Regions from separate parts of the Gottfriedia sp. S16(2024) genome, predicted to be linked through region 1. Evidence: riboswitches for the same ligand, from Rfam matches in the RefSeq annotation. Region 1 holds a riboswitch; each other region holds the start of a gene.
The links. A riboswitch is a leader RNA that binds a small molecule or an ion and turns the genes downstream of it on or off. The one in region 1 is predicted to bind lysine.
Positions count from the first base shown of each region.

Region 2: it holds a riboswitch for lysine, as region 1 does, so the genes downstream of both, lysA (diaminopimelate decarboxylase) here and AB1282_RS21910 (amino acid permease) in region 1, are expected to answer to the same signal.
Region 3: it holds a riboswitch for lysine, as region 1 does, so the genes downstream of both, AB1282_RS00695 (aspartate kinase) here and AB1282_RS21910 (amino acid permease) in region 1, are expected to answer to the same signal.

Region 1 covers NZ_JBFLUO010000001.1:4,552,836-4,564,094, forward strand. The annotation lists gene AB1282_RS21885 (hypothetical protein) at 1-435, shown strand, start outside; gene AB1282_RS21890 (zinc-dependent alcohol dehydrogenase family protein) at 683-1,669, opposite strand; gene AB1282_RS21895 (hypothetical protein) at 1,872-2,171, shown strand; gene AB1282_RS21900 (TetR/AcrR family transcriptional regulator) at 2,245-2,811, opposite strand; gene AB1282_RS21905 (MBL fold metallo-hydrolase) at 2,829-3,521, opposite strand; gene AB1282_RS21910 (amino acid permease) at 3,703-5,172, opposite strand; lysine riboswitch at 5,375-5,552, opposite strand; gene pdxK (pyridoxine/pyridoxal/pyridoxamine kinase) at 5,754-6,569, shown strand; gene AB1282_RS21920 (hypothetical protein) at 6,870-7,070, opposite strand; gene AB1282_RS21925 (hypothetical protein) at 7,279-7,596, shown strand; gene AB1282_RS21930 (YdeI/OmpD-associated family protein) at 7,837-8,430, opposite strand; gene AB1282_RS21935 (nitroreductase family protein) at 8,735-9,442, opposite strand; gene AB1282_RS21940 (RrF2 family transcriptional regulator) at 9,736-10,158, opposite strand; gene AB1282_RS21945 (class I SAM-dependent methyltransferase) at 10,314-10,940, opposite strand; gene AB1282_RS21950 (MDR family MFS transporter) at 11,031-11,259, opposite strand, start outside.
Region 2 covers NZ_JBFLUO010000001.1:1,030,540-1,041,798, reverse strand. The annotation lists gene AB1282_RS04835 (VC0807 family protein) at 34-690, shown strand; gene AB1282_RS04830 (cation diffusion facilitator family transporter) at 765-1,703, opposite strand; lysine riboswitch at 2,011-2,184, shown strand; gene lysA (diaminopimelate decarboxylase) at 2,318-3,637, shown strand; gene AB1282_RS04820 (C40 family peptidase) at 3,850-5,058, shown strand; gene mscL (large conductance mechanosensitive channel protein MscL) at 5,142-5,543, opposite strand; gene msrA (peptide-methionine (S)-S-oxide reductase MsrA) at 5,694-6,641, shown strand; gene AB1282_RS04805 (hypothetical protein) at 6,909-7,136, shown strand; gene AB1282_RS04800 (MDR family MFS transporter) at 7,307-8,578, shown strand; gene AB1282_RS04795 (D-alanine--D-alanine ligase) at 8,811-9,911, shown strand; gene AB1282_RS04790 (UDP-N-acetylmuramoyl-tripeptide--D-alanyl-D-alanine ligase) at 9,992-11,259, shown strand, end outside.
Region 3 covers NZ_JBFLUO010000001.1:101,914-113,172, reverse strand. The annotation lists gene AB1282_RS00715 (MDR family MFS transporter) at 1-178, shown strand, start outside; one part of gene AB1282_RS00710 (IS3 family transposase) at 270-717, shown strand; one part of gene AB1282_RS00710 (IS3 family transposase) at 717-1,621, shown strand; gene AB1282_RS00705 (PepSY domain-containing protein) at 1,759-2,190, opposite strand; gene uvrC (excinuclease ABC subunit UvrC) at 2,337-4,112, shown strand; lysine riboswitch at 4,187-4,362, shown strand; gene AB1282_RS00695 (aspartate kinase) at 4,466-5,707, shown strand; gene AB1282_RS00690 (YslB family protein) at 6,324-6,770, opposite strand; gene AB1282_RS00685 (succinate dehydrogenase cytochrome b558 subunit) at 7,071-7,706, shown strand; gene sdhA (succinate dehydrogenase flavoprotein subunit) at 7,719-9,485, shown strand; gene sdhB (succinate dehydrogenase iron-sulfur subunit) at 9,493-10,254, shown strand; gene AB1282_RS00670 (hypothetical protein) at 11,026-11,259, shown strand, end outside.

The sequences.
Region 1 (11,259 bases):
CAACTGCAATTAAAACAACAAAATAATAAAGCAAGAACTCCATTGTATGAATATAAAAATGAACTAGCGGGAACTCAAACAGCAAAAAAAGTCAAAATTGGTTATGCTGCAGGTCAACCACCAAAGGGGACTATATTTCATTCACCAGGAAGTTTTTATTGGTCAGAAGGTGGAAGTAAAGTTACAGTTACAATAACCGTTGCATATGGTGCTTATTCCCTTGGGGTAACTCCGGGAACTATTAGTGGAACTGGGGTTGTAGTAAAATCTCCATATAAGGGACAAGCAGTTAAACTGTTAATTCATAAAGATATCGAAGTTAAAAAATATAAGCAATATAGAAAAGCTGTTATGGGTAGCGGAACATGGGAATATGTAGGTGACGTATATACAAAGGTACCTGTATTAAATCATTATACAGTCGTAAAAGTATAAATCATAATTAAAACTAATCTCCACAATAAAGATAAAAATATAGCTCTAAAAACTAGAATGCTCAGAAATCTGGGCTTTTTTTTTATTGATTGGTGCAATTCTGTGCAAAATCCAAAAATATCTAAAATTGCTATTTGAAATTTGAACAAAATAACTTAAATACTTAGTCACATTAATAAGACCTGGAATCATTCAAAAATTTTTTTTAAAAAAATCCCCATGCATATGCAAAAGGGATTTAAAAAGTTTACTTATTTTCAATTAATACTTTACCAAATTGTACTTCATTATTTTCGAAGTAATCATGAGCGTCCTTCACTTGATCAAATGTAAAAGATTTTGGATTGATCAACGGTTTTAGCTTTCCTTCTTCAACTAAAGTAGCAATTTTATTTAAAATCGTACTATGTTCTTTACGCCCTTCCTCAGTTTTTTGAGTAAGCAGAATAAAAATTACATGTAAAGATAAAGATTTGTTATGTAAAAGTGTTAAATCATGCGTCGAACGTGCTGCGATTGCTAAAACAGTACCTTTTGGTTTAACTGCAATAAATGATTTATCTAGGTTTTCTTTGCCAACAGTATCAAAAACAAGATCAAATCCTTGCCCATCCGTTAGGCGGTTAACATATTCTTGGACGGTCTCTTCCTTGTAATTAATGACATGGTCTGCACCTAGATTTTTAACTAAATCAGCCTTTTCTTTCGATGAAACTGTTGTCGTGACAGTAGCTCCAAATGCTTTCGCCAACTGGATAGCTAGATGACCAACACCACCTGCCCCGCCATGAATTAAAATATGATCACCTTGTTTTAAATTACCTCTTTCAAAAAGTGCCTCCCATGCAGTAATAGCTGTTAATGGTAAAGTTGCTGCTTCTTGAACTGGTAAATTCTTTGGAGCTTTAGCAATTACTGATTCTTCTATTAAAAAATAATCTGAAAGAGCACCAGTAAAGACATTTAAACCGAAAACAAAATCTCCAACTGAAAAACGTGAAACATTTTCACCAACTTCAACAACTTCACCAGAAAAATCACTATGTAAAATCATCGGAAAATTAGGATGGAACGCATTTGGTACAATCCCTTTTCTAATCTTTGTATCAATCGGATTAATACTAGTCGCAGAAACCTTAACTAAAACTTGATGACCAGATGGCTTCGGTATTGAAATTTCAACATTTTTAAACTCAGAGCTATCTCCATATTGATGAATCACAATTGCTTTCATAATAGCCTCCTATGCAAAATAGAAAATATTTTTAAGTCATTGTAGCATATATCAGATCGAAAAAAATACACTTTTGACCTCAAATTGAATCTTAAGGTTTTGATTATAATGGTTAAAAATTTATAATTTATATTGTTTTTTCACGTTGATTAAGTATAATCAATATTAATCTTTTAATCTTAATTCATGGAGGAAAATGACTATGGTAAACAAATTAGAGGAATTAAATGAGAGAAATACGTTAAACCATAGAAATATTGTAAAGTATGTAAAACACGTCTTTGATGAGTTAGACTTAAAAGTTAAAAGATTTCGCGAAGAAACAGCAATCAAGGCAGCTCATCATGCAAAACCAGATTTAGAAGAAGAAAAAGTATTTTATAACAATATTCACCATATGAAGACGTTACTAATAGACGTATTAGAACGTACTACTGAAGATCTTGAGCATGTGGGAGATAAAAACTGGAATAAAAACTTCAAAGACGGCGTAAACGCATAATTATAAATATTAACGTATTTTCTCTATAAATAGGATAGGAGGGTATTAGACCTTCCTATCCTTTTAATTATTATTACAGATCTGGCTTCAAATTTCTTACATAATTTTTCAATACAAAAAGTACACTTTCATCAATTGGAATATTTATACCAAATCCATCACTTTTTTCAAGCGAAACAAAACCATGTAGCAAACTTCTTAAACCCCTTACCGCATGAATAAGTTCAATATCAGTTAAATTATACGGCTTCAATACTTCATAGATTAAGTTCAATATCTTATTCCCAGTTAAACGATACTCATCTCCTGGTGTTTGAGACGGAGATAAGGTAGCTTTATATAAACCTGGATGAGTTCTAGCATAATCAAGATAAGCAAAAGCTAATGCAAAAATTGCCTTCTCATTATTCTTACCTTCAACTGATTCACGAAGTTTTTCATAAAGCTGTGTAATCCCATGTAATGCAACACTATTTTTTAGTTCATCCAAATTTTTAATATGATTATAAATCGATGGTGGTTGAATCGTTAGCTTCTTTGCAAGATAACTAATCGTTAAAGCCTCCCACCCTTCTGTATCAACAATTTTAATTGAAGTTCTCAGTAATTCATTAAAATTCAATCCAATTCTTGGTGACATTGCGTATACTCCTCCACTTACTGCTTTTTAAAGGCACGATCAATTGCTTCTTGTGGATTGCTTAACATCGTACCATGACCGACTGCTAATAATGTAGGTTTTAATTCACTAATTTTCTTAGCACTATTTAGCGCAGCATCTTTATTCCATGTTGCGATAGATGGAAAAGGAAATAAAATTCTTAATTGACCAGAGATCGCAAAACCACCTCTTAATGAAAAAGCATCACCAGCAATAATGGCATTTGTACGTTGATCTAAAAATGCCATTGAACCAGGTGTATGACCGGGAACCTCAACTGCAATTAAAGACCCAATAGTGTCTCCTTCCTGTAATAACCGATCCGGAATAGTTTGGATATTTTTAGGAACGCCACCTTTTATAGGAGTATTTGGCTCACTAGCTTCTAAACTAGTGTCTCCTTTTAATAATTTTGAATCTCGTTTTGAAATGGAGACGACTGCATCAGGAAGCAGTGATTTTAATTGATCAAGCGATCCTACGTGGTCGCCATGAGCATGTGTTAAAACGATATTTGTAATTTTTTTACCTATATGATTAGCTGTTTCAATAATTTTAGTCGCACTAAAAGATAGTGCTGTATCAATTAATGTAAGCTCGTTTTCTTCTTCAACTAAAAAACAATTTACAGGAAAGAAATTGGGTAAAAAGCTCAACTCATAAAGATAATTATTTTTCGTAATCTTCATATTATACCCTCCTAATAATAAAAACTAAAACCTTTAGTTTTATAATACTAAAGGTATTAGTTTTTGTGAACAAAAATTCCAAATTTATGTAAAAATCGTTAAAATAACTAAAAAACCCTTCCATCCAAGATGAAAGGGCTACATTTAGATAAAATCTATAAACCTGATTTTCAGACTAAAATTATTTTCTAGATAAATCCATCTCTTTATAAGAAACAACTTTTGTTTTGTGTTTAAATTTATAACCTAGCCAAACAATTAAAAACACAGGAATTCCAATGTATGAAACAAGTACACCTTGCCAATCAATTGCATTACCAGTGAAAGCTTGCCAGTTTTGAGCTAGTACAATAAATAAACAAGCTAAAAATGCTAAGATTGGACCTAGTGGGAACCATTTTGCACGATAAGGTAAATCTTTCAAATCCTTTCCTTGAGCAACATAAGCCTTACGGAAACGGTAATGAGAAATCGCAATACCTAACCAAGCAAGGAAACCTGATAATCCTGATAAATTTAATAACCAAGTATACACTTGACCTTCACCGAAAAATGAAGATAAACAAGCAAGTGAACCAACTGCAAGTGTTACATATAAAGCATTTGTAGGAACACCATTTTTATTTACTTTTGTTAAGAATTTAGGAGCTTTTCCTTCGACTGCTAGAGTATATAACATACGAGTCGAAGCGTAAGTTCCACTATTACCTGCAGATAAAACTGAAGTTAAAATAACTGCATTCATAACAGAAGCCGCAAATGCAACACCTAATTTTTCAAACACTAGAGTAAATGGACTAACAGCCACGTCGCCTCTCATTAAATCAGGATCTGTATATGGAATTAATAAACCAATTACGATAATAGCTAAAACATAAAATAAAAGGATACGCCAGAAAATTTGACGAATTGCTTTTGGAACATTTTTTTCTGGATTTTCTGTCTCACCTGCTGCAACACCAATTAACTCTGTACCTTGGAATGAGAAACCTGCAACAATAAAGATTGATAATACACCTAAAAATCCATTATGAAACGGAGCATCTCCAACAGTAAAGTTTTTAAAACCTGCATGATGTCCACTTAAAATGCCAAAAATCATTGCAATACCAACAACTAAAAAGACAACTACAGTTACAACTTTAATTAATGAAAACCAAAACTCTGATTCACCGTAACCTTTAACTGAAAGTAAATTTAAACCTAATATAATCACTAAAAAGATTCCACTCCATAATACTGCTGGAGAATGAGGGAACCAATATTTCATCAGCATTGCTGAAGCTAATAATTCAAAAGCTAAAGTGATTGCCCAGTTATACCAATAATTCCAACCCATAGCAAAACCAAATGCTGGATCAACATAGCGAGATCCATAAGTACTAAATGAACCAGAAACTGGCAAATACGTCGCCATTTCACCTAAACTAGTCATTAAGAAATAAACCATAATACCAATTAGTCCGTAAGCTAAAACAGCTCCACCCGGACCAGCTTGACTAATTGAAGTTCCACTAGCTAAAAACAAACCTGTCCCAATTGAACCACCAATTGAAATCATCGTTAAATGTCTTGCTTTAAGGCCCCTTTTTAAAGAACCATCGTGAGTATTCGATACTACTTTATCATTTTTAGGGTTTGTTAGTCCCATCTTATTGCCTCCTCTTGATTCTTGCAATCTTATCTTTACGCGAGAATATGGGACGGTATAAAAGTGTTGTATGATGTGTATTTTACTCAGTATTTTCGTCAATATGTAAAGACTTGGAAAATCTGGTAAAATACAAAAAAACACGTGAAGCAATGTTCACGTGTTTAAGACCCAAATTATATGTGTCAAACAGCATCAACATCTCTTCAATAGCCCTCCACAAGAAATCTTGTGACAGTCCTATGCTTATTCAGCAATAGGCCCAATAATAAATTTAAATGGTAAATTTATTACTTCGGCAGTTTCACCTTTTATTACTTTTCACAGGTACCATAAACCTCAAAGTAACGACTAATCAAAACTGCGCCTCTATCCAGACGAGATAAAGATCATATTAAATTAATTTTTATAAACTCAATATACAATCTATTAATCTAGTTTGTCAATAGGTTTTTCGACAAAAATAGACTCAACTTAAGAGATGTATCTCTTGATTTTCGCTTCAGAATACTCTTGTCTTGTACGTAGCACATATGTTTTTGTATAATAATTCTATGTAATTCAAAGGAGGAATTTTTCACATGACAATTTATAAAGCATTGACACTTGCGGGATCTGATAGTAGTGGTGGAGCTGGATTACAAGCTGATATTAAGACGTTTCAGGAACGTAATGTTTATGGCATGAGTGCAATTACAACATTAGTAGCGATGGATCCTCATAATCATTGGCATCATCAAGTATTTCCAATTGATATAGATACAATTGCAGCTCAATTAGAAACAATCGTTGTTGGCGTTGGTATTCAAGCAATGAAAACAGGTATGCTTGGTTCAATTGAAATAATTGAGTTAGCTGGAAAAACAATCAAAAAACATAATATTGATCGAGTAGTTGTAGATCCAGTTATGATTTGTAAAGGAAATGACGAAGCTCTTCATCCAGAGACGAATGATGCATTAAGAGAAATTTTAGTACCACTTTCAACAGTTGTAACGCCAAATTTATTTGAGGCAGCTCAATTAGCTAAAATGCCTCCAATCTGCACTGTTGAACAAATGGAAGAAGCAGCACGCAAAATCCATGAATTAGGTGCTAAATTTGTTTTAGTTAAAGGTGGAAGCAAAATTCAGCATGAAAATGCAATAGATGTATTATTCGACGGTGAAAAAATAGAGCACTTAGAATCTGACAGAATTGAAACTACATATACTCACGGAGCAGGCTGTACTTACTCTGCAGCGATTTGTGCAGAGCTTGCTAAAGGAGCAGAACCAAGGGAAGCAATCTACACTGCAAAGAAATTCATTACGGAAGCAATTCGTCACTCATTCCCAATTAATCAATACGTTGGTCCAACAAACCACATGGCTTATCGATTACATGGTGAAGGCTGATTACAAATAATGGGGCTGTCTCATAAGTCAGATTAACTGATGAATGAGGCGCCCTTTTTTTATTGTAAAAAAGGGAATGTACAGACGCTAGTGGGGATCTCAGCTGATATGATTGATCTTTTTTATAGAAAATTAGCAGATTTTTATCAAGTTTTTATTCAGTTTTGCCAATTTTAATTGCGATTTTCAGGTTTTATTTGCAGTCAATCTGCAGCTCATTTAATCGTATTAAGATAACCTCTTTTTTTTTTGAAAATAAGAAAAAGGGAAAGGTTTCCCAATCCCCTATCTTCATAATTTTCACTTAGCGATTCCCTTAATTGCCTTAATTACAGTTCTTCCTTTGAAATAAATATATCTTTCCCATTTAGCTAATAAGCCATTTCCATTTTCACCATTTTCAATCTGAATCGCGTGCTGTTTATGAAACTCAGCAACTCGTTCATTATGTTTTGTATGCAAACGCTTGTGAAGATGTAATGCATGTTTGTTTTGTCCCATCTGAATTCCCACCTCCCTTATAGTTAATACCAGCTCAAAAAATTCGCAAATAACTAGATCATAAACGTTTAATTTTTTCTATTAATTTCTACTCAACTTCCTATATACTTTTACCTTTTCAATACTTTAGAACAGTAAGCAAAAATACCAAGATTTAACATTTTTTTATGTATTACATGTTATTATATATAGAAAGGGAGTTGATTTTATGAGAAAAAGTTTTTTCATATTAATGATAACATCTATGCTTCTTTCAGTAATTGGTTGTGAAAAAAATAATGAAGAAAATATTCAAGGCATTGCATATTCTAGCCTAACTAGAAATGAACAGGCTGCGTTAAGTGATAAACATGGGGTCGTTAAAAAAGAAGAATCCATACCTAATAATGCTACAATATTTAATAAAAATTATCATAAAGATAAGCTATATTCTGTTACTTTTAATGGAAATCATCCTGAAGAGAAGATCGTTATCTATATAGATACAAAGACAAACAAAAAAGTCGGCATGATTGGAGAGAATTAATTTTTTGTTACCTTAAAATTAAAGAGCAATTTTAATCGTTCAGACTGTTGACAAACGCTCGCTTTCTTCGTTGCTTCGCCTGCCTGCGGTGCTCATTACCGTGTAAAGGTAACTCCGCTCCTCATCAGGCTTCGCGCCTCGAAAGACAAGCGCTTGCAATCAGTCTGAAAATCAAGTTTTTTGTACTTTGTCTACTCACTGAAAGCAATATTAAATTTTATTGGTTTTAATAAAAATATACTAATCATTTAATCCTTTGCCATCGAGAATTTGATCAATGTATTTTTCAACTCTAGACGTACGGGTTTTTGATTGTTTTGGTTGAGAAAAATAATAAATATAAGCTCTTTGACGTCCTGGCGTTAATGCTTCAAAAGCCGTTTTTAACGTCGGGTTTTCATCTAATTTAAGTTGTAATTCTTCAGGAACTTCATAATCTGAAGTCTTTTTTAATTCTACTTGCAAACCTGCTTTTTCCACTTCAATTGCTTCTTTAATATAGTCCTTCAAAACACTTTCCATTTCAATTATTTCCTGAATATTGGTGAAACGAATCTGACGTGCTGATTGTACATTTTCTGTTTGTTGAATCAGAATGCCTTTTGGATCTTTTAACAACGCACCTTTGTGAAACAGAAGTGCACAATATTCTTTAAAACCATGAATTAAAACGATATTTTTATTATCAAGTGTGTAACAAGGATGCATCCATTTAAAATCTTCTGTCAGTTCACAGTCAATGACGATTTCCCTTAACTTATAAAATTCTTCTTGCCACTTTTTCGCTCTCAATAAAAATGCTTCAACTTTAGGATGCATATTATTATTTGTCATCGATAAACACCTCACATTAATTCTTTCAGACAACTTTTTAGCGTTTATTTAAATATAAATTAACTTAAGAATTATTATTTTAGTAAATTTTACTATACATGTTTTTATAATACCACTCGGATTGACTCATTCACTTTATTGTTGTACAGTCCATTCCACTTTTTTTACTTATTTTTAGCTAATTTGATAGAGAATTAGTTCCCTCCAAAAATTTATTCTTTAAACGGATGCAAATTTCCTTCACACAAAAAAAGAACAGGTCCAAGGTTTCCCTTATCACTGCTCTTCATACTCTTCTAAGTAATTAGTACTGATCCCAAGCAACAACTTCATCTAAAGTTAAACGAACTTTTTCGAAGCCTGCTTTGATTCCTTTACCAACTGAAATTAACATAACTGGTTTGAAGTTTGCTGGTACATTGAATGCTTCCACAAACTTCGCTTGATCAAATCCACCCATTGGAACTGTATCTAAACCTTTTGCTTTTGCTGCAAGCATAAATTGCATTGAGACTAATCCACCATCAACCATAGCAATTTTTGTTGCAATTTCTTCTGGTAAACCACCGTAGTTTTTCACGATTGATCCTACGTAGAAGTCTTTCACTTCCTGTGTCATCATACCTTTTTCAACTAATTCATCATAAATGCGATCAGCATTTTTGTATGCTTCTGTATCACCTAAAACAGCGATTACTGCAGAAGCATCCACAACTTGTTGTTGGTTATTAGCGATTGGTAATAATTTTTGTTTAGTATCTTGGTCCTTAATAACAAGGAATCTCCATGGCTGTAGATTTGAAGAAGATGGAGCTTGAACTGCAATTTCTAATAACTCCTTAATTTCATCATCAGACATTTGAAAGCTTGGATCGTAGTGACGAACTGATCTTCTTTCCTTTGCTACAGTAAAGAAATCCGTACTATCAAGTTCTTTTGGAGCTTCTTTACCAAAATCAATTTCGTTTACTTTATTTAAATACTCTTCTTTTTCAGATTTAACTTTAGACATTTTAATCTCTCCTTAATTAACTGTATCCTTTACAAATACAGTATATGACTTTAACTGTATAAAAGTCAACTACAGTTTATAGAAAAATAAAATCGAAACACTTTAGTTTCGACTAAATTAGAAAAAATACTAATAATTTGATTTTCAGACTGATTGCAAGCGTTTGTCTTTCGAGGCGCGAAGCCTGGTGAGGAGCGGAGTTACCCTAGACGGTAATGAGCACCGCTCAACAGGCGAAGCAACGAAGAAAGCGAGCGTTTGGCGGGCAGTCTGAAACTAGTTTCGATCTTATTTTACCCATTTTCTTTTGGTAATAAGTCTGAAATTGTTTTCTTTGCAAGACCTTCAACAAGCCAGCTTTCCATCTCATCTTTTAAATCGTATAAAGCAGATCGAGTAGATGGCGCAAAACATTCCTTACTATTTACATCTAAAAAGCCTTTTGAATATGGATCTGATCTCATCGCATCATAAACATCTTTTAAAGTAATTTCATTAGCATCTCTGGCTAAATAATATCCACCATCTCGTCCTTCTTTAGCTGAAATAATGCCTGCTTTAACTAAATTGGCAAGAATTTTTCTTAAAAAAGTAGACTGTGCCTCAAGTTTTTGAGCTAATACTGCGCTTGGACAGATTCCGTCTTGCTCTGCTAAAACTAGTAGAGATTGCAGTGCTAGTCCAAACCATTTCGTACTAGAAACCTTATCTTTCAAGATCATTCACCTCAGTTACTAGTCTAAACTATTTTTAGAAAAAGACAACCTTATCTAAATTATTAAGAGATAGGGTTATAGCGTGATGAAAGAAATTAAGCGAAATTAGAAAATCCCTACATCTTTCCTAAATTCACTTTTAATAAAGGTAATAATCATTTCTTTTGACATTTCACCATCGTAAATTTAAACGGAGGTTTATTTTCCATATTCTTATGTGGCTCAAGAATTTCGGAAACTTCGATCAATCCATAGTTTCCAAACTCTTGTTTGATCGAGTCAGAATCATAAAAAAACATTTTTATCCCTTCCATTATTTCAAAGTAGTCTTTATCTAGCTGTTTGCCCTTTCCGAACATTGGTGCATCTTTTGAAATCGTAGTAAATACCATATAGCCATTCGGCTTTAACTGATTATAGCAATCTTTAATAAACTTCTCTCTCTCATGTTTATTCAATAAGTGAATCAGTGCGTAACAAAATATGCCGTCGTACAGCTTTTGATCAAAAGGCATGTCGGTTACTGAACCATGAAAAATAGTAAAATCAATCCCATTTTGCCTTGCCAATTCAATCGCTGTTTTTGATATTTCAATACCTGTTACGTTTATTCCGTTTTCAGTAAAAATCTTTGCGTTTCTACCATATCCAATCCCTGGAATCAATACATCCTTAACATTCTTTTCAAGGAAATAGTCCTTTGTTAAAATTGCGGAGTCTGAAGGTTCATATCCCCACATCGCTTGATTATCTATAAAACTCGATTCCCAAAATTCTGTCATATGTAAATCCCCTTTCAAAATCATTCCACTTGAGCTATATTATTGTGTTCAAAAAAAGAAAGACCAAAGGTCTTTCTTTTTTATTTCTACTTATGACGCATTGCTCTTAGCTATTTCTTTATCTGATAAACGCTCGTTACCCATTAAGAAAATTGAAATCAATGCTAATCCTACAGGAACTAATGTCCAAAGGAATGTATGGGCAATTGATGTTGAAAACACGTCAGTAATTTTTGTCAGTATTGGCGCAGGAATCAATTTGGCAGCTTCAGGAGTAAAGGCTTGATTAATATTAGAGAAATTCTGAGGTGCGCCACTT
Region 2 (11,259 bases), 3.5 Mb from region 1:
GACGAAAACAGCCTAAAAAAAGAGGTTATATAAATGAAGAAAGAAAGTAATTTAATTATTTACGATCTAATTTTGTATTTAGTATTTCCGCTTGTTTTATATAAAGTATTACAACACTATTTTAGTGACTATTGGGCGATGCTTTTACCGACGGTTCCTGGGATTTTATATACTTTATTTCGTTTTTGGTATACTAAACAGTTTAATGTTACTGGTATTTTTATTATCTCAACATTAACTGTTAGTACTGCTGTTGATTTAATGGCATTAGGTTCTGCAAAAAACTTAATTTTGTACAATGTGTATTATCACTTTGGGGTTGTAGTGGTATTTTTAATTTTAATGGCTATGAGAAAGCCGTTACCATATTATTTTATGATTGATATTGCTGCAATACAGGGGCAAGATCGTGAAGAAAGTAAAAAATTATATAAACATCCTTCACTATTTAAAGTGTTTCAGTATTTGTTTGTCGCATGGATTATTAAAGATATACTATTTGCTATTGCACAATGGTGGATGGTTGATACGTATGGATTAAAAGCATATTACTCACGTACAATTATCTTTACAGTTGGTGGATATGTTTTTGGCATAATTATGGCAATCGGCTATGCAATGGTTACGATGAGAGCTCAAAAACTAAAAGGAGACGACTCAGAGCAACCTTCAGATGAAATTATTATTTAGTAAAAGTCCTTTCAATAGAAAGAACCCCACAAAGTATAAAATCCTTGTGGGGTTTTTTAATTTCTGATTTCAAATTATCCTTTTAATGAATTTCCTACTCCTTGTAATTCCTGATCTTCTCTAGAAGAAGTATTTAGGAAATCAATTTTTTGTATTCTTTCATTTTCTGGTTCGACATGAATTAATATTTTAGGATCTACTAAAACCTTTTTTATTTCATCTTCTATTTTGTCACATAGTAAATGGGCTTCTTCAATACTCATGTATGATGGTAATACTAAATGAAAATCTATATGTTCCTCAGCACCCGAACGTCTCGTGCGTAAGTCATGGTATTCGATAAATTGGGATTTAAAAGAATTTAATACATTTTCGATTTGTTTTAATTCATCTGTAGAAAGCCCAGTATCAAGTAGGGGAGTAAACGATTTACGTCCAAGTTCGATTGATTCCTTCATTATATAAATTGCGATTCCAATTCCGATCAATGCATCGAGAAATTCCCAACCAGTAAGACTTACTAAAATTAAACTTACTGCAACTCCGAGTGATGAATAAACGTCTGTTAATAAATGCAAAGCGTTTGATTGCATTGCAACAGAATGAGTTTCATTTCCTACTTTTTGAACGATTTTTCCTACTCTCCAATTGATTAACGCTCCAATTAACATGACGAATACACCGATAATTGGCATTTTTATTGGGGTAGGATGAAGTAACTTTTCAACAGATTCAATGATAATCCAAATACCAGCTACAAATATTAAGATTGTTTCGACTGTACCTGAAATATTTTCAAACTTACCATGACCATAAGGATGCTCCTTATCGGGTGGTCTGTTTGAAATCCTTACAGAGAAAAAGGCAATGACTGAAGCAACTAAGTCCAATAAAGAATGAATTGCTTCCGAGATAATTGCTACGGAACCTGTAAAAATCCCGACTATTAATTTTAATAAAACGATGAATGTGTTACTACATATTGAAAGTACTGCTATTTTGCTTGAACGCAATCTATTCACCCCTGTCCAATTTTTTCTACTTCAGTTAAGAGTTTTGTAATAAGGCAACAAAAAAGAAAAACCACTAACAGTTTGTTAGTGGTTTGTTTTTTTTAGATTTAATTTATATTTATTTAAATGATTTTTCATTTTTGAATCACCTTTTCTCTCGCATAAAACATATTCTATATTATAGATATTATTTTGAAAAGGAAAAGCTGTGTGTATGAAGTGAATATAAATCGACAATATTATTCAGAAATGGTTTGACATCTATTTTTAGACTGTGTTATACATAGACTAATATAAAAAATAACAGTCTATTCGTAGAGGTTGCATTGTATATGAGTATCATTTTAGAGAACTGTGGGTTCTATGACGAAATGAGAAAGGATCCTATGCCGAAGAAATAAATTGCCACACATTTTATTTCTGGGACTACATTTAATAAATGTAGTACTGTCACATGTGTTTGTGAAGAGCTATTGAAGAGATGTGATTGGCTAAGTCCTTTTTAAAAGCGATAGGCACATGAACATATCCTTCATGTGTCTTTTTTAATACACTAATACATTGAAGCTAGCTTCTTAGAATGATCTTACATTTGATTTGAAGGGAGAATACGAATGTATTTACATGGTAATAGTCGAATTAATAATGAAGGACATTTAGAAATCGGAGGTTGTGATACTGTAGATTTAGTAAAAAATTACGGTACACCTCTATACATTTATGACGAAGAATTAATTGAATCAAAATGTAGGGAATTCCATGAAGCTTTAAGAGAAACGGGAATGAAATATCAGGTTGCTTACGCGAGTAAAGCGTTCCTATGTGTTGAACAAGCCCGCTTAATAGAAAAAGAAGGTCTTTGTCTAGACGTTGTTTCTGGTGGAGAGTTATATACAGCTTTGCAAGCAGGTTATCCAGCTGAGAAAATTCACTTTCACGGAAACAACAAAACAATTGAGGAAATTGAAGAAGCTTTAAATGCAAAAATCGGTTGTTTTGTAGTCGATAATTTCTTTGAACTAGAAGTATTACAGGCCTTAGCTGAACAACGTAATGAAGAAGTATCAATATTATTACGTGTTACACCAGGTGTTGAAGCACACACACATGAATATGTAATGACGGGCCAAGAAGACTCTAAATTCGGATTCGATATTATGTCTGGTCAAGCTAATGAAGCAGTGGGAGTTTCATTAAATTCAAATAACCTTAAATTATTAGGAGTACATTCACATATAGGATCTCAAATTTTCGAACCAGACGGATTTGTTCATGCAATCAATGTATTAATGAACTTTTTAAATGGACTTAAAAACGATTTAGGATTTACAGCTGAAATATTAAACGTAGGTGGAGGCTTTGGTATTCGCTATACTTCAGAAGATGAGCCTTTAGCTGTTGCTATTCATATAGAAAAAATTACTACTATTATTAAACAACAATGTGAAGAGCTAGACTACAAGTTACCAGAATTATGGTTAGAACCTGGACGTAGTATTGTAGGTGAAGCTGGAACAACACTTTATACGATTGGTTCAACAAAAACTCTTCCTTCAATTCGTAAATATGTATCTGTTGATGGGGGAATGACTGATAATATTCGTCCTGCACTATACGGATCAAAATACGAAGCGATGCTTGCAAATCGAGCAAATGATGAGAATAAAGAAGTTGTATCGATTGCTGGTAAATGCTGTGAAAGTGGCGATATGCTAATTTGGGATTGTAACTTACCAGTTGTACAAAACAATGATCTATTAGCTGTATCTTGCACGGGTGCTTATGGGTATTCAATGGCTAATAATTATAACCGTATCCGTCGTCCAGCAGTAGTGTTTGTGAAAGATGGTGTTTCAAGAGAAGTAGTTCGTCGCGAAACATATGAAGATTTAGTTAGAAATGACAGAGTTTACATCGAAAACTCTCGTAGATAGATAATTAACGTTTTTGTGTTATTTGTATCAATACTGACACTTCTATATAATATAGAAGTGTTTTATTTCGTTTCCTTTAATAAAAGATGATAATTTATCGACATATAAAGACATATTTATCATTTATATTACAATATTGTAACAATTGCGACTCTCTTCGGAAATCTATGGTATAAATATTTACGTAGATTAGCGAGAGGAGAAACGCTGAAATGTTAAGAAAAAAACTAGCAGTGCTGGCGATGGCAAGTACAATAGTATTATCATTAGCGCCAAATGCTTCAGTATTAGCTGATAGCAAAGTTGAAAAAAAGCAAGCTGAAGTAGATAAGTTCCAATCACAATTTAAAGAATTAAGCAACGAGATAGAGAAAATAGATCAACAAATTAAAACAACTAAGCAAAACATAGAAGCAAAAAAAGCAGAAATTTCTGAAACAGAAGAAATCATTAAAGATAAAAAAGCAAGAATTACATATTTAGAAGACAGAATTCAAAAACGTAACGATTTATTAGAGGATCGTTTAGTTGCAATGCAAAAGCAACCAAAAGTTAATCTAGTAACAGACGTTTTATTTAATTCTGATTCAATCGTAGATTTCTTTAATCGAGTAAACTCAATTTCAACACTTTTTCAAGCTGATGAAAATATCATTAAAGAACAAAAGTCTGAACAAGCAGAAGTAGTAAAAGAAAAACAACTTGTTGATCAGAAGAAAGAATCTTTAATAACAGCAAAAGAAGATTTAGTTGCGCAACAAAGTGATCTTTCTAAATCACAAGCTGAAAAGCAAAAATCATTAAATACAGCTGAAGCTAACTTAAAGTTAGCAGTTAAAGAACTGGAGAATGCAAAAGAAGATGAAAGAGTTCAACGTCTTGAGCAACAATCTCTTGAACTAGCTGCTTTATCTAGCGATGATGAAGAAGATGACAGCGTTAGCACTCCAGCTGCTAAAACTAGTTCAAATTCTGATTCGAAATCAAGTTCAAATTCTAGTTCAAATTCAGATTCAAATTCAGATTCAAAACCTAAATCAGATTCAAATGATGATGGTCCAGTAGCAACTGGTTCACTTGTAGATTATGCTTTACAATTCCAAGGTGTACCTTATGTATTTGGCGGAACGTCTCCAAGCGGTTTCGATTGCAGTGGTTTCATCTGGTATGTATATTCACATAATGGATATGGCATCTCTCGTGGAAATGTAAAAACATATTGGAGCAATGCTACAAAAATCAGCTCTCCACAACCTGGTGACCTAGTATTCTTACAAAATACTTATATTAATGGTCCTTCACATATGGGTATTTACATTGGTGGAAATAAAATGGTTCATGCTGGAAGTAAAGGGATCAGCGTAATCAGCTTAAGTAATAGCTGGGTTCGTTCTCACTTCTTAGGCTATGGAAAATTCTAATAGTTTATTAACCTCGTATTATAATTAGTATAGTACGAGGTTTTTTATATTATCTTACGGAAATATTAAAAAGGTATAAGCTTTTAGCTTATACCTTTTTGATTTGAAACCTGTTCTTTTAATAAATCACGTATTTCAATAAGTAGAGCTTCTTCTTTAGTAGGTACAACTGGTTTTGCTTCTTCTACTTCTTTCTTTCTAAATGAAAGTCTATTAATTAATCGAATAAAGAAAAATACCGAGATTGAGATGATAAGGAAGTCGACTACTGTTTGGATGAACAGTCCGTATCTGATTTCAGTTTTATTGTATGTGTACATTAATTTAGAGAAATCAATACCACCAGAGATTAAACCAATTATTGGCATCATTATATCAGCAACTAAAGAAGATACGATTTTACCAAATGCACCACCAATAATTACCCCGACTGCTAAATCTAGTACATTTCCTTTTAAAGCAAACTTCTTAAATTCTTGTAACATCTAATTTCCTCCTGTGTAATTATCGTATAATTTTACATACAAATCTTAATTCTTTCAAGTTAGCAATTGGTCTTTTTAAGCAAAAATATTTATATCGTCTTTTAGATATGGTAAATATAATTAATGACAATTTTTAGGAGGAGTAAAGGTATGGGCACAGAATTGGCTACATTTGCTGGTGGATGTTTTTGGTGTATGGTAAAACCGTTTGATCAACAGGACGGAATAATAAAAGTTGTGTCAGGCTATACAGGTGGGGAGAAAGAAAACCCAACATATGAAGAGGTATGCACGCATTTAACAGGTCATTATGAAGCTGTTCAAATTACATTTGATCCAGAAGTCTATCCGTATGAAAAATTATTGGATTTATTTTGGCAACAAATTGACCCAACAGATGTAGGTGGGCAATTTAATGATCGTGGTAGTTCATACAAAACTGCAATTTTTTATCATAATGAAAATCAAAAAGAGCAAGCTCATGTATCAAAAGATAAACTAGAGAAAAGTGGCGTTTTCAAGAAACCAATTGTGACAGAAATTTTATCTGCAAAACCATTTTATGAAGCAGAAGAATATCATCAGCATTATTATAAAAAGCACCCGATTCGTTACCAGCTTTACTTTAAAGGATCTGGTCGTCAAAAATTTTTAAAGGAAAACTGGAAAACGGGCCAAGAGGAGTTAAAGAAAAAACTAACACCAATTCAGTATGCTGTTACTCAAGAAGATGCAACTGAACCACCATTTAGAAATGAGTTCTGGAATCATAAAGAAAAAGGAATATATGTTGATATCGTATCAGGACTTCCTTTATTTAGTTCATTAGATAAATTTGATTCAGGCTGTGGATGGCCAAGTTTTACAAAGCCAATTTTAAAAGGTGAAATTGAAGAGAAGAAGGATTATAGCCATGGGATGTTGCGTATTGAAGTCAGGAGTTCTGAAGCTGACTCGCATCTAGGGCATGTTTTTGATGATGGACCTGGGCCTGAGGGCCTGCGCTATTGCATAAACTCTGCTGCATTAAGATTTGTTCCATATGAAAAAATGGATGAAGAGGGCTATGGTAATTATAAGAGTATCTTCCTTAAATAGACTTTAAGGATATTTAACTAAATTAAAAAAATTTAAATTTGAACCGAGATGGCTATTCGTCTCGGTTTTTTATATTTGTTAATTTAGTAGGGGGAGGTTGTTTATGTTACTTATTAGTTTTAAAAGATTGTCCTAAATATTTACGAAAAAAGTTTTCTGAAAATATTTACAATTGCGAAATAAGTGTGTTAATATAAAAGTGTCACAAAGTTGTCACAAATTAGGTATTGCAATTCACAAAAAAGACGAAACGGGAGGTTAATCATTATGAAGCGCACTGATAATGAAATCGTTGAAACATATACTCAATATTCTGGTATTGCCTTTTTTATCGGTCTTATTCTTTTTTTACTATATTTCACTGGAAGCGGTTTCTTACATACGGGCATAAGCCTAACGGTGAGCATAGTATTGATGGGCTCTTGTTCAACCTTATTTCTATTAGGTACTTTTTTGGGATTGATGTTCTCAGTTTCTTCAAAAGAACAAGTTTAAAAGTTTAAAAAAAGAGTGGGTGTTCAGATGACAAAAAGTCAATCTGAACGCCCTTTTGTTTTGTATAACATATTTTATCGGATACGTGTATAAAGTAATTTGTAACTTAAAATTCTTCCGATACGATTTAAATATGGAAGTTATGATGCACTAGGAGGTGTAGCTTAAGGATGAATTTTTTTAAAAAGTTAAAAGGTATGGACCGTAATGTGTGGGTTCGAGTAATTGGAGAAACGATTACAAGTAGTGCGATGATGATGCTTATGCCATTTTTTGCTCTATACCTAGAAGGAAAAGTTGATTCAATGCTAAAGGTAGGATTTATTATGTCTATTTCACCTATAGCATCTTTATTTGGTTCGATGGCAGGTGGTAGACTCGCCGATTTATATGGTCGAAAATGTATGATGGTTTTTTCGACGCTTGGAACATCTCTTATTTTAGTATCCTTTGCTTTAGCAGAAGGTTATACAGCATTTTTAATTTTATCTATTTTACTAGGTATTAGTAACTCGTTTTTTAGCCCGGCAGCTTCTGCAATGGTAGCTGATGTAACTGAACCAGAAGAAAGAACTGAAGCATATGGTTTATTAAGGGTTGGAAGTAATGTCGGTACTGTGATCGGTCCATTATTAGGAAGTTCAGTTGTTTACTTTTCTAAAGACAGCTTATTTTATATTGCAGCAATCGCTTTAGGACTTTATAGTATTGCACAATTAATTCTATTAAAAGAAACACTTCCTGCAGATATGAATAATGAAGGAAAGAATGATGTAACGAAAATACCATTTAAAAAGGTTATGAAAATCATTGGATCTGATAAATTATTACTTTTTTATGTAGCAACAGGTGTGATTATTTCAATGGGTTTCTCACAAATTGAAGGAATGCTACCACTTTATTTTAAACAAACCTTTCAATCGCAATTTGGTATGTGGAATCCTTACCCATTTTTAATGTCGCTTAATGGATTGTTAGTTGTTCTTTTGCAATTTCCAATTTCAAGTTATTTATCGAAGCGTTCAATCGGAAAGACGATGTTTTATGGAACCATCTTATTTGGCCTAGGTATTTTATCGATCGGCCTTGCACCACCATTTTTCCTCTCAGTTGGGTTAGGTAAGTGGATGATTCTATTTTTATTGGCAATTATCTTTATATACTATACCTTTGGAGAAATGGTGATGTCGCCAGTTCAAATGACATTTGTGGCGAATATTGCACCTGAAGATTTAAGAGCGACTTATATGGCGGTTGGTAGTATGAAATGGACGATTGGTGGATTTCTTGGACCTTTACTTGGGGGCTTTTTATTTGATTTAAAATTAGGAATATGGCTTTTTGTTATTCTTGGATCTGGAGTTGTATTATCAGGAATAATGTATCGCTCACTTGATGAAAAAGTAGCGATTAGAGATAGTCAACAGGGTATAGCGCAATAGTTCTCGCGACACTTGTTTTCTTTGTTACTTCGTCAACAAATGTGATTCTTATTATTCTCGTCCACACACTAAGTATAGTTCATGTAGAGCTATGCTTTTTTTAGTTGTAAAGAAATCACAAAACAGCTATCATTGCATATGTTGTAAAGAAAAATAGGTTTCTACCCATAAAAGCTTATACACATTTGTATAAAGTGGTACAATAGGGAGAGCAAAAAATAGTAGGGGGAACATCATGAAGATTAAGTTAGGATTATTATATGGCGGTAAATCTGCTGAACACAAAGTATCATTACAAACAGCTTTTGCCGTTATTTCTGCTTTAGATCACACAAAATTTGATGTGTATCCAATTTATATAACAGAACAAGGCGAATGGTTACAAGGGAAACAAATTGAGGGGAAAGTAGAAAGTGTTGCAGCTTTAAAATTCTCAAATGAGGATCAACATGTAAATGAAATCGCTCCTGTCGCGTTAACTTCATCAATTATTCCTGCAGCTTCAAATCAAGATTCAACTGGCCCAGTTGACGTTATTTTCCCATTATTACATGGACCAAATGGTGAAGATGGAACAGTTCAAGGTTTACTTGAACTATTAAATATTCCTTATGTAGGAAATGGTGTATTAGCATCAGCAGCTGGTATGGATAAAGTGATTATGAAAAACTTGTTTGCTCAAGCTGGAATTCCTCAAGCTAAATATGTACATTTCTTAAAAACTGAGTGGAAAGCAAATGCAGAGACTTGCTATAAAGCAGTCGAGAAAGAATTAGGCTATCCTGTATTTGTTAAACCTGCAAACTTAGGTTCAAGTGTTGGTATTACGAAAGCTAAAAATCGTGAAGCATTAATGGCTTCATTTGAAGAAGCATTCCAATTTGACCGTAAAATAATTATTGAAGAAAACATTGTTGGACGTGAAATTGAAATTGCTGTATTAGGTAATGATCAAGTTGAATGTTCTGTTGTTGGGGAAATCAAACCATCAGTAGAATTTTATGATTATACTGCAAAATATGAGAGTGGCGATACTGGTCTAATTATCCCAGCTCCTGTTGAAACTGAAACATATGAAAAAATTAAACATTATGCAGAAGTTGCGTTCAAAGCAATCGATGGCTCTGGCTTAACACGTGCTGATTTTTTCGTAACTGAAGATGGTGGCGTATTAATGAATGAAGTTAATACAATGCCTGGATTTACTCCGTTCAGTATGTATCCTCAATTATGGCAGGCTACTGGATTAACATATCCAAAATTAATTGAAAAATTAATAGACCTAGCGATCGAACGTTACGAACAAAAACAACAAATTAAATATAATATTTAACAATTGAAAACACTATTCATGGTTGAATAGTGTTTTCATGTGAATAGAAGAAAAATGCTATAGAAGAGGAGTGGGTGACAATGTCAATCGTACGTACTTTATCTCAAATCGTTAATATGATCCCTGGTAGCCAATTAAAAGGTGAAGATTTAACTATCAACGGAGTTTCAACAGACTCTCGTGTAGATTTAAATGGAAAATTATTTATACCGCTGATCGGTGAAAAATTCGATGCGCATCAATTTTTACCTCAAGCAATTGAAAACGGTGCTAGCGCAGTACTTTGTTCTAGAGAATTTTCAAATGTACCAACAAACGCATCTGTCATCTTGGTTGATGATACATTAGAGGCTTTACAAAAGCTGTCTAAATCATATTTAAGTGAGTGGAATGGTAAAATAGTTGGTATAACAGGAAGTAATGGGAAAACATCGACAAAAGATATTTTAACTAGCATTCTTTCAGCAAAATATAAAGTACATAAAACTCAAGGGAACTTTAATAATCATATTGGACTTCCATTAACAGTATTAGCGATGGCAGAAGATACAGAGGTTGCTGTTTTAGAAATGGGTATGAGCAATTTTGGAGAAATTGAATTTTTATCTAATTTAGCTGAGCCTGACGCGGCAATAATTACAAACATTGGCGAGTCTCATATGCAAGAACTAGGCTCAAGAGCTGGTATCGCAAAGGCGAAGCTTGAAATTGCTAGTGGACTATCAAAAAGTGGATTACTTGTCATTAATGGCGATGAACCGTTATTAATCGAAGGAACAAAAGACAAAAACCTAATCTATACAATCGAAACTTTTGGTTTTAGCGAAAGTAATGATGTATATCCAACATTTATTGATATGAATGAATCTGGCAGTGAATTTGAAATAAATAAAGCTAACGATGTCCGTTTCAAATTGGGTGTACTAGGCAAACATAATATTAGTAATACATTAGCAGCTATTGCAGTTGCGAGAAAGTTTTCGTTAACATGGGATGAAATTAGTTCAGGTATGCAGAATTTAGAAATGACAAAAATGCGTATGGAACTAGTAAAGAATGAAAATGGAATAACAATTATTAATGATGCCTATAATGCAAGTGTTACATCTATGAAAGCGGCTCTTTTATTTGCTTCAGAAATAAAGGGTTATAATCGAAAATTTGTTGTATTTGGCGACATGCTAGAATTAGGTGATCAAGAAATTGCTTTTCATGAAGAAATTGGAGAAGAAGTCGTAAATCTTCATTTCGATTATCTTTATACTTTTGGACCATTAAGTAAGTTTGCAGCAAAGTCAGCTTTTGAACAAATGGACTCTTCAAAAGTAAAAAGCTTTGAAGATAAAAA
Region 3 (11,259 bases), 4.5 Mb from region 1:
CATTAAAACATCTTTAATGGATTCATTACACCAAGTATTCTTTGTTGGTTTAGGATTCATTATAATTGGTGCAGTCGTAACATTTTTCCTAACACCAATTAAATTAACAAATAAAAAAGCCGGAGATAAAGAAGGTAATGAGCAAGAACAAGTAGAAGTAGAAACTGCGACTTCTTAATTTCTGAAGCTACAATAAAAGTGAAAACCATCCAGAATTTGAAGTGCACCCCAAATGTTAGACACGACTAACATTTGGAGGTGCATTTTTTATGACTAAATTTACTACTGAACATAAATTAGCGGTAGTTATGCGTTATTTAGAAGGTAAGGAAAGTTTTCGTTCTATTGGTAAGTTATTTGGAACGTCCCATGCTGAAGTGAGAAACTGGGTAGCTCAATATAAGGAAAATGGGATTAATGGATTGCTTAAAAAGTCATATACAAGTTATTCGGTACAGTTTAAACTAAACGTATTAAAGTATATGAATGACCACGGGACGTCACCTAATGAAGCAGCTGTAATTTTCAGTATTCCTTCCCCTAGAACGATTCGAAAATGGAGGACTCAATTTGAAACACAAGGACAAGACGCCCTAGAATCAAAGAAAAAGGGGCGACTTTCCATGAAAAAAGAAACAAAGAAAACTACACCTGTTGTAGGATCAATTGAAGAACTTCAAGCTGAGATAGAACGTTTACGCATGGAAAATGCATATCTAAAAAAGTTGAATGCCTTAGTTCAAAACAAGGAAAAATCACGAAACAAGACAAAGTAAAAGTTGTCTATGAATTAAGGCATGAGTTTTCGTTAAAAGAACTTCTACTGCTAGCCAGTATTCCGCGTAGTACGTTTTATTATTGGATGAAAAATCTAGAACGTCCTGATCCAGACGCAGAGTTAAAAGTGCTGATAAAAGAAATTTATGAGGAACATGAATTTCGTTATGGCTATCGTAAAATTCGAGACGAGCTTACGAATCGTGGTTATAAAGTAAATCATAAAAAAGTTCAACGACTTATGAAAGAACTAGGGATAAAATCACTTGTGAAGGTAAAGAAATATCGCTCTTACAAAGGTGAAGTAGGTAAGATTGCACCCAATATTTTAAATAGAAATTTTCAAGCTGAAAAACCAAATGAGAAATGGGTTACAGATATAACTGAATTTAAATTATTTGGAGAAAAGCTATACTTTTCACCTATGTTGGACTTATATAATGGAGAAATAATTGCTTATACAATTGGTTCACGTCCAACTTATTCACTTGTATCAAATATGTTAGAACAATCTCTTGAACGTTTAACAGATTCCGATACACTACTAATTCATTCAGACCAAGGGTGGCACTATCAAATGAAAAAATATCGTAGTGCTCTTATTAAACGTGGAATCACTCAGAGTATGTCACGAAAAGGAAACTGTTACGATAACGCAGTAATTGAAAGTTTCTTTAGTATCATGAAATCTGAACTACTCTATCTTAAAGAATTTAACAGTGTCGAACACTTTAAACAAGAACTAGCTAAATATATAGATTACTACAATAACAAACGAATTAAGGCAAAATTAAAAGGCATGAGCCCAGTAAAATACCGAGTTCATGCCCAACAGGCTGCCTAATTGAAGTAACCAGTCTAACTTTATGGGGTCACTACAAATTATTTGGATGGTTTTTATTTTGTGTAGTGTGAGGATGTACGAAAAAAAAGAAAGGTTTCATAAAAAGTTTCCCTTTTTTGGAACACCCTCTTTATTTTTTAAATAGCCATGGATACTTTTTCTTTTCTTTTTCTCATTTTTCGTTTATTACTCCACAAGATCCAAGATAAAGCTAATCCTGTTCCAGTAAGGATAAAAAGACCGATACCACTTATTAGACCAATTATGCCGGTATGTAAGCTTTTCACTGAAAATGCAGACTGCTCAGGTCTTTTTCCAAAATTTTGAAATGGGGTTTGAGTATTGTCACCACTTTGTCCATTTTGTTGGGTTGTGTTTTGATCGCTATTTTGAGATTGTTGGTTACCGTTAAATTGACCACCCGATGGAAACTGACCTTGCATTGAAAATCTTCCTTTTTCTTCGCCACCTTTATTGAAATACAGAATAATACCTGTAGTAGATTCGATTAGTAGGAAAACCGAAACAATCACACCAATCCAAAAATGAACTACTCTTACTTTTTTCATTTTGACATTGCTCCTTTTCTTCTTTTGATGAAATTAAAGTTACAATAGAAAGCTTAATTTTTACTTAATATCATTAAAGTATTTTCAGTTTTTGAATGTGGGGATTATAATATTAGTGTACAATTGCACGAAAGAGGTGAGAGGAAATGGACAATCACTTAAAAGAAAAATTAGCGCTTCTACCAGATCAGCCTGGTTGCTATTTAATGAAAGATATTCAAGGGACGATCATTTACGTAGGAAAAGCTAAAGTATTAAAAAATAGGGTTAGATCTTATTTCACGGGATCCCATGATGGTAAAACCTATCGATTAGTTCAAGAGATAACTGATTTTGAATATATTGTTACTTCTTCAAATATGGAAGCATTAATTCTAGAGATGAATTTAATTAAGAAATATGATCCGAAATATAACATCATGTTGAAGGATGATAAATCATACCCCTTTATTAAAATAACTGCTGAAAAACATCCTCGCTTATTGATTACGCGAAATGTAAAAAAAGATAAAGGAAAATATTTTGGCCCATTCCCTAATGCTACTGCCGCTAATGAAACAAAAAAATTATTAGATCGTTTATATCCATTACGAAAATGTACTTCAATACCAGATAAAGTTTGTTTATATTATCATATTGGTCAATGTCTTGCGCCTTGCGTAAAAGAAGTAACTGATGATCAAAATCAAGAGATAGTTACTGAAATTGTCCGTTTTCTAAACGGAGGGGAAGACCAAATACGAAAAGAGTTAGAGGCAAAAATGCTTGCGGCATCTGAACAATTAGATTTCGAGCGCGCGAAAGAGTATCGAGACCAAATTGTATCAATTGAAGCTACTATGGAAAAGCAGAAAATGATGAGTAGTGATTTAGTAGATCGAGATGTATTTGGATATGCGGTTGACAAGGGATGGATGTGTGTTCAAGTATTTTTTGTTCGAAGAGGAAAATTAATTGAGCGAGATGTATCATATTTTCCAATTTACGATGAACCAGAGGAAGAGTTCCTATCATTTATTGGGCAATTTTATGAAAAACCACATAATATAAAACCAAAAGAAATTTTTGTACCAGATAAAGTTGATACAGAAATTTTAAAAGATTTATTAAAAATCCCTGTATTCCAACCAAAAAGAGGCCAAAAAAAGGAACTTGTTGTATTAGCAAATAAAAATGCCAAAATTGGACTCGGAGAGAAATTTAAATTAATCGAGCGAGATGAAGAAAGAACAGTTAAAGCAATCGAAAAACTAGGGGATATTTTAAATATTGAAACTCCGTATCGAATTGAAGCATTTGATAATTCAAATATTCAAGGAACAAATCCTGTTTCAGCTATGGTTGTCTTTATAGACGGTAAACCTTCAAAAAAAGATTACCGCAAATATAAAATCAAAACTGTTGTAGGACCCGACGATTATGATTCAATGCGTGAGGTAGTACGTAGAAGATATTCAAGAGCATTAAAAGAGAATTTACCTTTACCGAACTTGATAATTGTGGATGGTGGGAAAGGACATCTAGCTGCTGTTGAAGATGTACTTCAAAATGAGTTAGGTTTATTCATCCCAACAGCTGGACTTGTTAAAGATGAGAAGCACCGCACTTCAGAGTTATTAATAGGACAACCACCTCAAATTGTCCAACTTGGTAGACAAAGCCAAGAATTCTTTTTATTACAAAGAATTCAAGACGAAGTACACAGATTTGCGATTGAATTCTATCGTCAACTCCATAGTAAATCAATGGTTCAATCTGCTTTAGATGGCATAGCTGGTGTTGGTGGTACAAGAAAGAAAGCATTGCTTAAACATTTTGGATCAGTCAAAAAAATAAAAGAAGCTTCAGTCGATGAATTAATGGCAGCTAAAATGCCCAAAAATGTGGCAGAAGAGATTTATCAGCATTTCCATAAAGAGTGACAGAGTTACCAAAAATTTTATCTTGACACTATTTTCAAAATAATTTATATTTTAGTTAAAATTAAATGATTTTCTCTCGTAATAGAGGTGCAAAACTTAAGAGTATGCGGTCATAGACGTGTGGCGTTGTGATGGACAGTTGAAAGGAAGTTTTGCCGAAATAAAATGAATCCACAATTCATTTTGTTGGGACTGCATTTAAGAAATGTAGTACTGTCGCATAATAATTATGCGGGGAGCTATTGAAGAGATGTTGATGATTTGTCTATTTTATTTTGTAAATTAGGCGCGTGAACATTGCTTCACGCGCTTTTTTGTATTCTTTTTTAAGTAAACAGGTGAGGATGAGAAAAATGGGAATTATTGTTCAGAAATTCGGTGGTACTTCAGTAGGCTCAATTGAACGAATTCAGCATGTTGCTGAAACAGTAACCAAATCATATAAAGAAGGAAACCAAGTAGTTACAGTTGTATCTGCGATGGGACATCATACAGACGAACTAGTTAGTTTAGCAGCTCAAATTAGTCCACAAAACAGTAAACGTGAATTAGATATGTTACTTACTACAGGGGAACAAGTTTCGATTTCTTTACTAGCAATGGCAATCCAAGCAAAAGGTTTTAAAGCAATTTCACTAACAGGTTGGCAAGCTGGAATTCAAACTGAACCTGTCCATGGTAACGCGCGTATAGATACAATTCATACAGAAAGAATTCAACAATTACTTGATGAAGGATATATCGTAATTGTTGCTGGTTTCCAAGGTTTAAGTGACAACAATGAAATTACGACATTAGGTCGTGGAGGTTCAGATACAACAGCAGTAGCATTGGCTGCGAGCTTAAATGCAGAACGTTGTGATATTTATACGGACGTATTAGGGGTTTATACTACGGATCCAAGAGTTGAACCAAGTGCATCTAAATTAAGCCATGTCTCTTATGATGAAATGTTAGAGCTTGCAGCTTTAGGAGCAGCAGTTTTACATCCAAGAGCAGTAGAATTCGCAAAAAATTATAATTTAATTATTCAAGTTCGTTCAAGTCAACATGATGAAATCGGTACATTTATTGGGGAGGAAACACAAATGGAACAACAATCAGTCGTAAGAGGAATCGCATTCGAATCTAATGTAACAAGGATGACTTTAAATGGTTTAAATAACCATGTTGATTTATTACCTAAAATTTTTACTTTACTAGCAAGTGAAGGTATTGATGTTGACATTATTATCCAAAGTGTAACATCAGATAACTTAGTAAATCTTTCATTCTCGATCAAATCTGAAAATATGATGGAAGCAATAACGCTTCTAGAATCGAAGAAAGAATTTTTAGGATACCGTTCATTTGATTTTGAAAGTGAACTTGCTAAAGTTTCCATTGTAGGTAGTGGAATGGTTTCGAATCCAGGAGTTGCTGCAAAAATGTTTAAATTTTTAGCTGAAAGTGAAATTCCTGTAAAAATGGTAAGCACTTCTGAAATTAAAGTATCAACAGTGGTACCAAAATCAAAATTACAAGAAGCAGTTCATGCTCTTCATAAAGGATATGAATTAGATCGTATTAATGAAGAAGTAGTAGTAGAAAACTAAATATTTTAATAAACCCTTTTAGGCGTACAAATTCTTATATATAGGCTTTGAAATATTGATTTTATCAATATTCATCACGTTCAGAGTTACTGAGCCGTATAGTATAGAGATGGAGCTTAAAAGGGTTTTTTATTCGTTAAGCGAATAAATTATATAAAGATTCTGTAAATTTAAAATAAGTAAGGCGAACGGCTAAATGGTAATTAAAAGAAGGAGGTATTAATAATGAGGCATAGTTTAATTGCCTACGGATATGGAGAAATTGTGCTACAGTTCGTTCTATTAATACTCGCCATTTTGTTTTTTGTTTGTATATGTTTATTCTTGTTAAATTCTATTATTAAAGGAGTTAAAAGAAACAAGAATTTTGAGGTAATTAGAAGGCAGGATCAAAGTAATGAAAAGAAAGAGAAGGGGTAGGAAATGAAAGATAATATCATGTCCTTAACTGAACTATTCTTAAATTAAAGTAAAAATTGAACTTGATCATTTATTTATAAATACTCAATTTATAAACTAGTTGTACCTGTATTTGAACTTATAATTCAATATTTCAAGAAAAAATCATTCAAATGAAAACACCACAAGGGACTTAAACCTTGTGGTGATTTTAATTTTATCTCCTTGTAATAGGATCCTTTAAATCCCATTTTACTTGGAACTTTACTTTGTCGCCTCTTTTGCTTTGCTCTTCATACGTTTCAGCTATAACATCGATTTGCTGTTGAATTTGCATCGCTAGAAATCCAGCTTCTAATTGGTAGGATACGTTCTTTTTTTGTTGATTTCTGTATGTAATTAATTCAGAAGATAGAGTTAAATGAACTTCTTGCTTCTTTTCTTCTTCTACAGTAAGAGTACCCCAACCAGCCTGATCAAAAAATTCTATAATTTCTTCAAAGGTTGCTAAAGGATATTTTCTGGCAATCATTTTACCCGCCCAATATAAAATATCATTTTGCTCTTTTCCTAATAAATCATTCAATAAGTCGTTACGTATTAGCTCATAGCCAAAACCAGAAATATTTCCCGGAATATTTAAATCTTCAATGCCGTTCGTCATGGTCGGATAACTCTCCCTTTCCTAAAAAACATGTTTTTATTATATACAATATTTAATAGTAAAAACAATAATTCGACACTTGTAGATTACAAGGATTACCAATTTAAATGAGAAGTTTTTTCAGTAAAGAAAAATGTACGCGTTTTCTTGACCTGCTATATTATCAGGAGTAAAATGGGTTGTAGATAAATGTCATAAAAATTTCGACTTTTTATGCGTCTTACTTATTTATTCTATTTTTTTAGAATAATAGAGGAGTTAAATTTTCATGTGCACAAACTAAAGGGGGCAGGGGTTTACATGAGCAACAAGAATGGAAGGGAGTTTTTCTTTAGAAAACTTCATTCATTGCTAGGAGTTATTCCGGTTGGAATCTTTTTAACACAGCACTTAGTTGTCAATCATTTTGCGACAAATGGAGCATCATCGTTCAACAAGGCTGCTGAATTTATGGCGAACTTACCATTTCGCTATTTTTTAGAAGTTTTTGTCATTTTCTTACCAATTTTATACCATGCAATTTACGGACTATACATTGCGTTCACAGGAACTAGCAATGTTAAAAATTATGGATACTTACGTAACTGGTTATATTTATTCCAACGTATTTCTGGTGTAATTACTTTAATTTTTATTACTTGGCACGTATGGCAAACACGTATCGCTGCTCAACTAGGAGCAACGGTTGATTATAATATGATGGCTGATATTTTTCATTCAAAATTTATGTTAGTTTTCTATATAGTAGGTGTTATTTCAACAATATTCCACTTTGCTAATGGATTATGGTCTTTCTTCGTATCTTGGGGAATTACTGTAACACCTAGATCACAACGTATTTCAACATATGTTACATTAGGTATTTTCGTTGTATTATCATTCGTTGGATTAACTGCTATCTTTGCATTCATTGATCCACAACTAGCGAATTTGTAAGGAGAGAGAGTCATGAGTGGGAAAATAATTATCGTCGGTGGCGGATTAGCTGGTCTTATGGCAACAATTAAAGCTGCTGAAGCTGGCACAAAAGTAGACTTATTTTCATTAGTTCCCGTAAAACGATCACATTCAGTATGTGCTCAAGGTGGAATTAATGGTGCGGTAAATACAAAAGGTGAAGGTGACTCTCCTTGGGAGCACTTTGATGATACAATTTATGGTGGAGATTTCTTAGCAAACCAACCACCAGTAAAGGCAATGGCAGAAGCAGCACCTGGCATCATTCATATGATGGACCGTATGGGTGTAATGTTCAACCGTACGCCTGAAGGATTATTAGACTTCCGTCGTTTCGGTGGAACGCAACATCACCGTACAGCATTTGCTGGTGCTACGACTGGTCAACAATTATTATACGCATTAGATGAGCAGGTTCGTCGTTACGAATCTGAAGGTCTTGTTCAAAAGTATGAAGGTTGGGAATTTTTAAGAGTTGTTGTTGATGATGAAGGAGTATGTCGTGGTATTGTTGGACAAAACTTAACATCAATGGAAATCGTAAGCTTCCCTGCGGATGCTGTAATTATGGCATCTGGTGGCCCTGGTATTATCTTTGGTAAAACTACAAACTCAATTATCAACACTGGTTCAGCTGCTGCAGCTGTATATCGTCAAGGTGCAGTTTATTCAAATGGTGAATTTATTCAAATCCATCCAACTGCAATTCCTGGAGATGATAAAAACCGTTTAATGAGTGAAAGTGCTCGTGGTGAAGGTGGACGAGTTTGGACGTATAAAGATGGTAAACCATGGTATTTCTTAGAAGAGAAATATCCTGCATATGGAAACCTTGTACCAAGGGATATTGCTACACGTGAGATTTTCTCTGTATGTGTTGACCACAAGCTTGGTATTAATGGTGAAAACATGGTTTATTTAGATCTTTCACACAAAGATCCACATGAACTTGATGTAAAACTTGGTGGAATCATCGAAATCTATGAAAAATTCACAGGTGATGATCCGAAAAAAGTTCCAATGAAGATATTCCCAGCAGTTCACTACTCAATGGGTGGATTATGGGTTGACTATGACCAAATGACTACAATTCCTGGTTTATTTGCTGCTGGTGAGTGTGATTACTCAATGCACGGAGCTAACCGTTTAGGAGCTAACTCATTACTTTCTGCTATTTATGGTGGAATGGTTGCTGGACCAAATGCTGTAAGATACGTAAATGGTTTAGCTAAATCTTCAGATGATGTTTCAAGTTCTGTATATGAATCAAATGCAAATGAAGAAAAAGAAAAAATGAACCGTATTTATAAAATGGACGGTAAAGAAAATGCATACCTTCTTCATAAAGAGCTTGGAGAGTGGATGACAGACAACGTTACTGTAGTTCGATTTAATGATCGCTTATTAAAAACTGATGAAAAAATTCAAGAGCTTTATGAGCGCTATCAAAACATTAATATTAATGATACAGCTAAATGGAGTAACCAAGGTGCTTCATTTACTCGTCAACTTGAAAACATGCTTCACTTATCACGTGTGATCACATTAGGTGCATATAACCGTAATGAAAGCCGTGGAGCTCACTATAAACCTGAATTCCCAGAACGTAATGACGAGGAATTCTTAAAAACTACAATGGCTAAATTTGATGAGAAATCAAATTCACCATTATTCCATTACGTAGATGTTGATACATCATTAATTCAACCTAGAAAACGTGATTATTCTAAGAAGAAGGAGGACAAAGCAAATGCATAATGGAACAATGACTGCTGAAAAGACAATTACTGTAATCGTTAAACGTCAAGATTCACCAAATACTGCGCCATATGAAGAAACATTTACTGTCCCTTATCGTCCGAATATGAACGTAATCTCGGCGTTAATGGAAATTCGTAAAAATCCAGTTAATTCAAATGGAAAAGAAACGACTGCAATTTCTTGGGACATGAACTGTCTTGAGGAAGTTTGTGGAGCATGTTCTATGGTTATCAATGGTAAACCAAGACAATCATGTTCAGCGCTTATCGACAAATTGGAACAACCAATCCGTCTTGAGCCAATGAGCACATTCCCTGTAGTACGTGACTTACAAGTTGATCGTAGCCGTATGTTCGATTCTTTAAAACGCGTTAAAGCATGGATTCCAATTGATGGAACGCATGACTTAGGTCCTGGACCAAGAATGCCTGAAAGAAAACGTCAATGGGCTTATGAATTATCAAAATGTATGACTTGTGGTGTATGTTTAGAAGCTTGTCCAAACGTTAATAGTAAATCTAACTTTATTGGTCCAGCACCACTTTCACAAGTGCGTTTATTTAATGCTCATCCAACTGGAGAAATGAATAAGGAAGAACGTCTACATGCAATTATGGGAGACGGTGGACTATCAAACTGTGGTAACTCACAAAACTGTGTACAATCTTGTCCAAAAGGTATTCCTTTAACAACTTCAATTGCAGCATTAAACCGCGCAACTACAATCCAATCTTTCAAAGACTTCTTTGGAAGCGACGAAATTTAATAATTATAAAAGCATGTTCCTTAGGGACATGCTTTTTTTAATACTAAATGATATGGTAAATAAAAATAAGTGACATGTATTAACTATTGGAAAGCACTTTTACTTTAGCTACATGGAAACATGTGAGTGCACCATTTTTCAATTTGACAAAGGTATTAGAGAGAACAAATTAAGTGGAACTTTATTGATGTTAAAATTCATATTTTGACGATTTATTAATGATTTTAATTAATGTGTTTCAACAATTTAAATAAACAAATTATAGTAAATATTTTTTCAGAAGGTAAAAATTTTAAGTGGAAATTTAGATAAATAATTTTTAATTAATTAGTTTGTATGTTGATGTTCAGATTTTAATTGACTTACAACCTGATTAATAAACTGTTATTTTACGCTAAGTAAAGGTATTAAGATAGCTTTTATCGCACCACTTTTTTTGATGAATAAGTTGATTGGAATGGAGGGGTGCTCGACTCCTATGGGAAATGCGGGAAGGCTGAGACCCCGCAGGAACGAGGAGGCTCAGGTCTCGCCCCATGGAAAGCGAGCATCCTGTAATGGAAATCAACCACACTCTACTCCTTTTACAAAAATTTGGTTATTATTTGACAAGACTATATTTCAACAGCGTGAAAATCATATTCCTTAGGACATGCTTTTTCTATTTGCATTAAAATAAATATCTTCTAATAAACTCGCATTTCAAATCATATCAATAGTAAAGGCAGCAAAGTGAAGTGTCTTACCCCACTCACTGCTTTCGAACGGAGGTTGATTGGAATGCAACAGTCTGAAGTGACATTTGAAACGAAATGCTATGAAAAAGATTGGGAAATTCTCTTAAAGACAGATCGTTTAGAAAAAATGATTGAATATAATCAATTTCAATTTAAAGAAAAAATTTTATATATTAATAACGTACAAGATGTAAGGGAAGTCGGTCGTCATGCAGACAAACTTATCGCAAGAAATGTTTTATCCTCATATGTAATAGTTGATGATTTT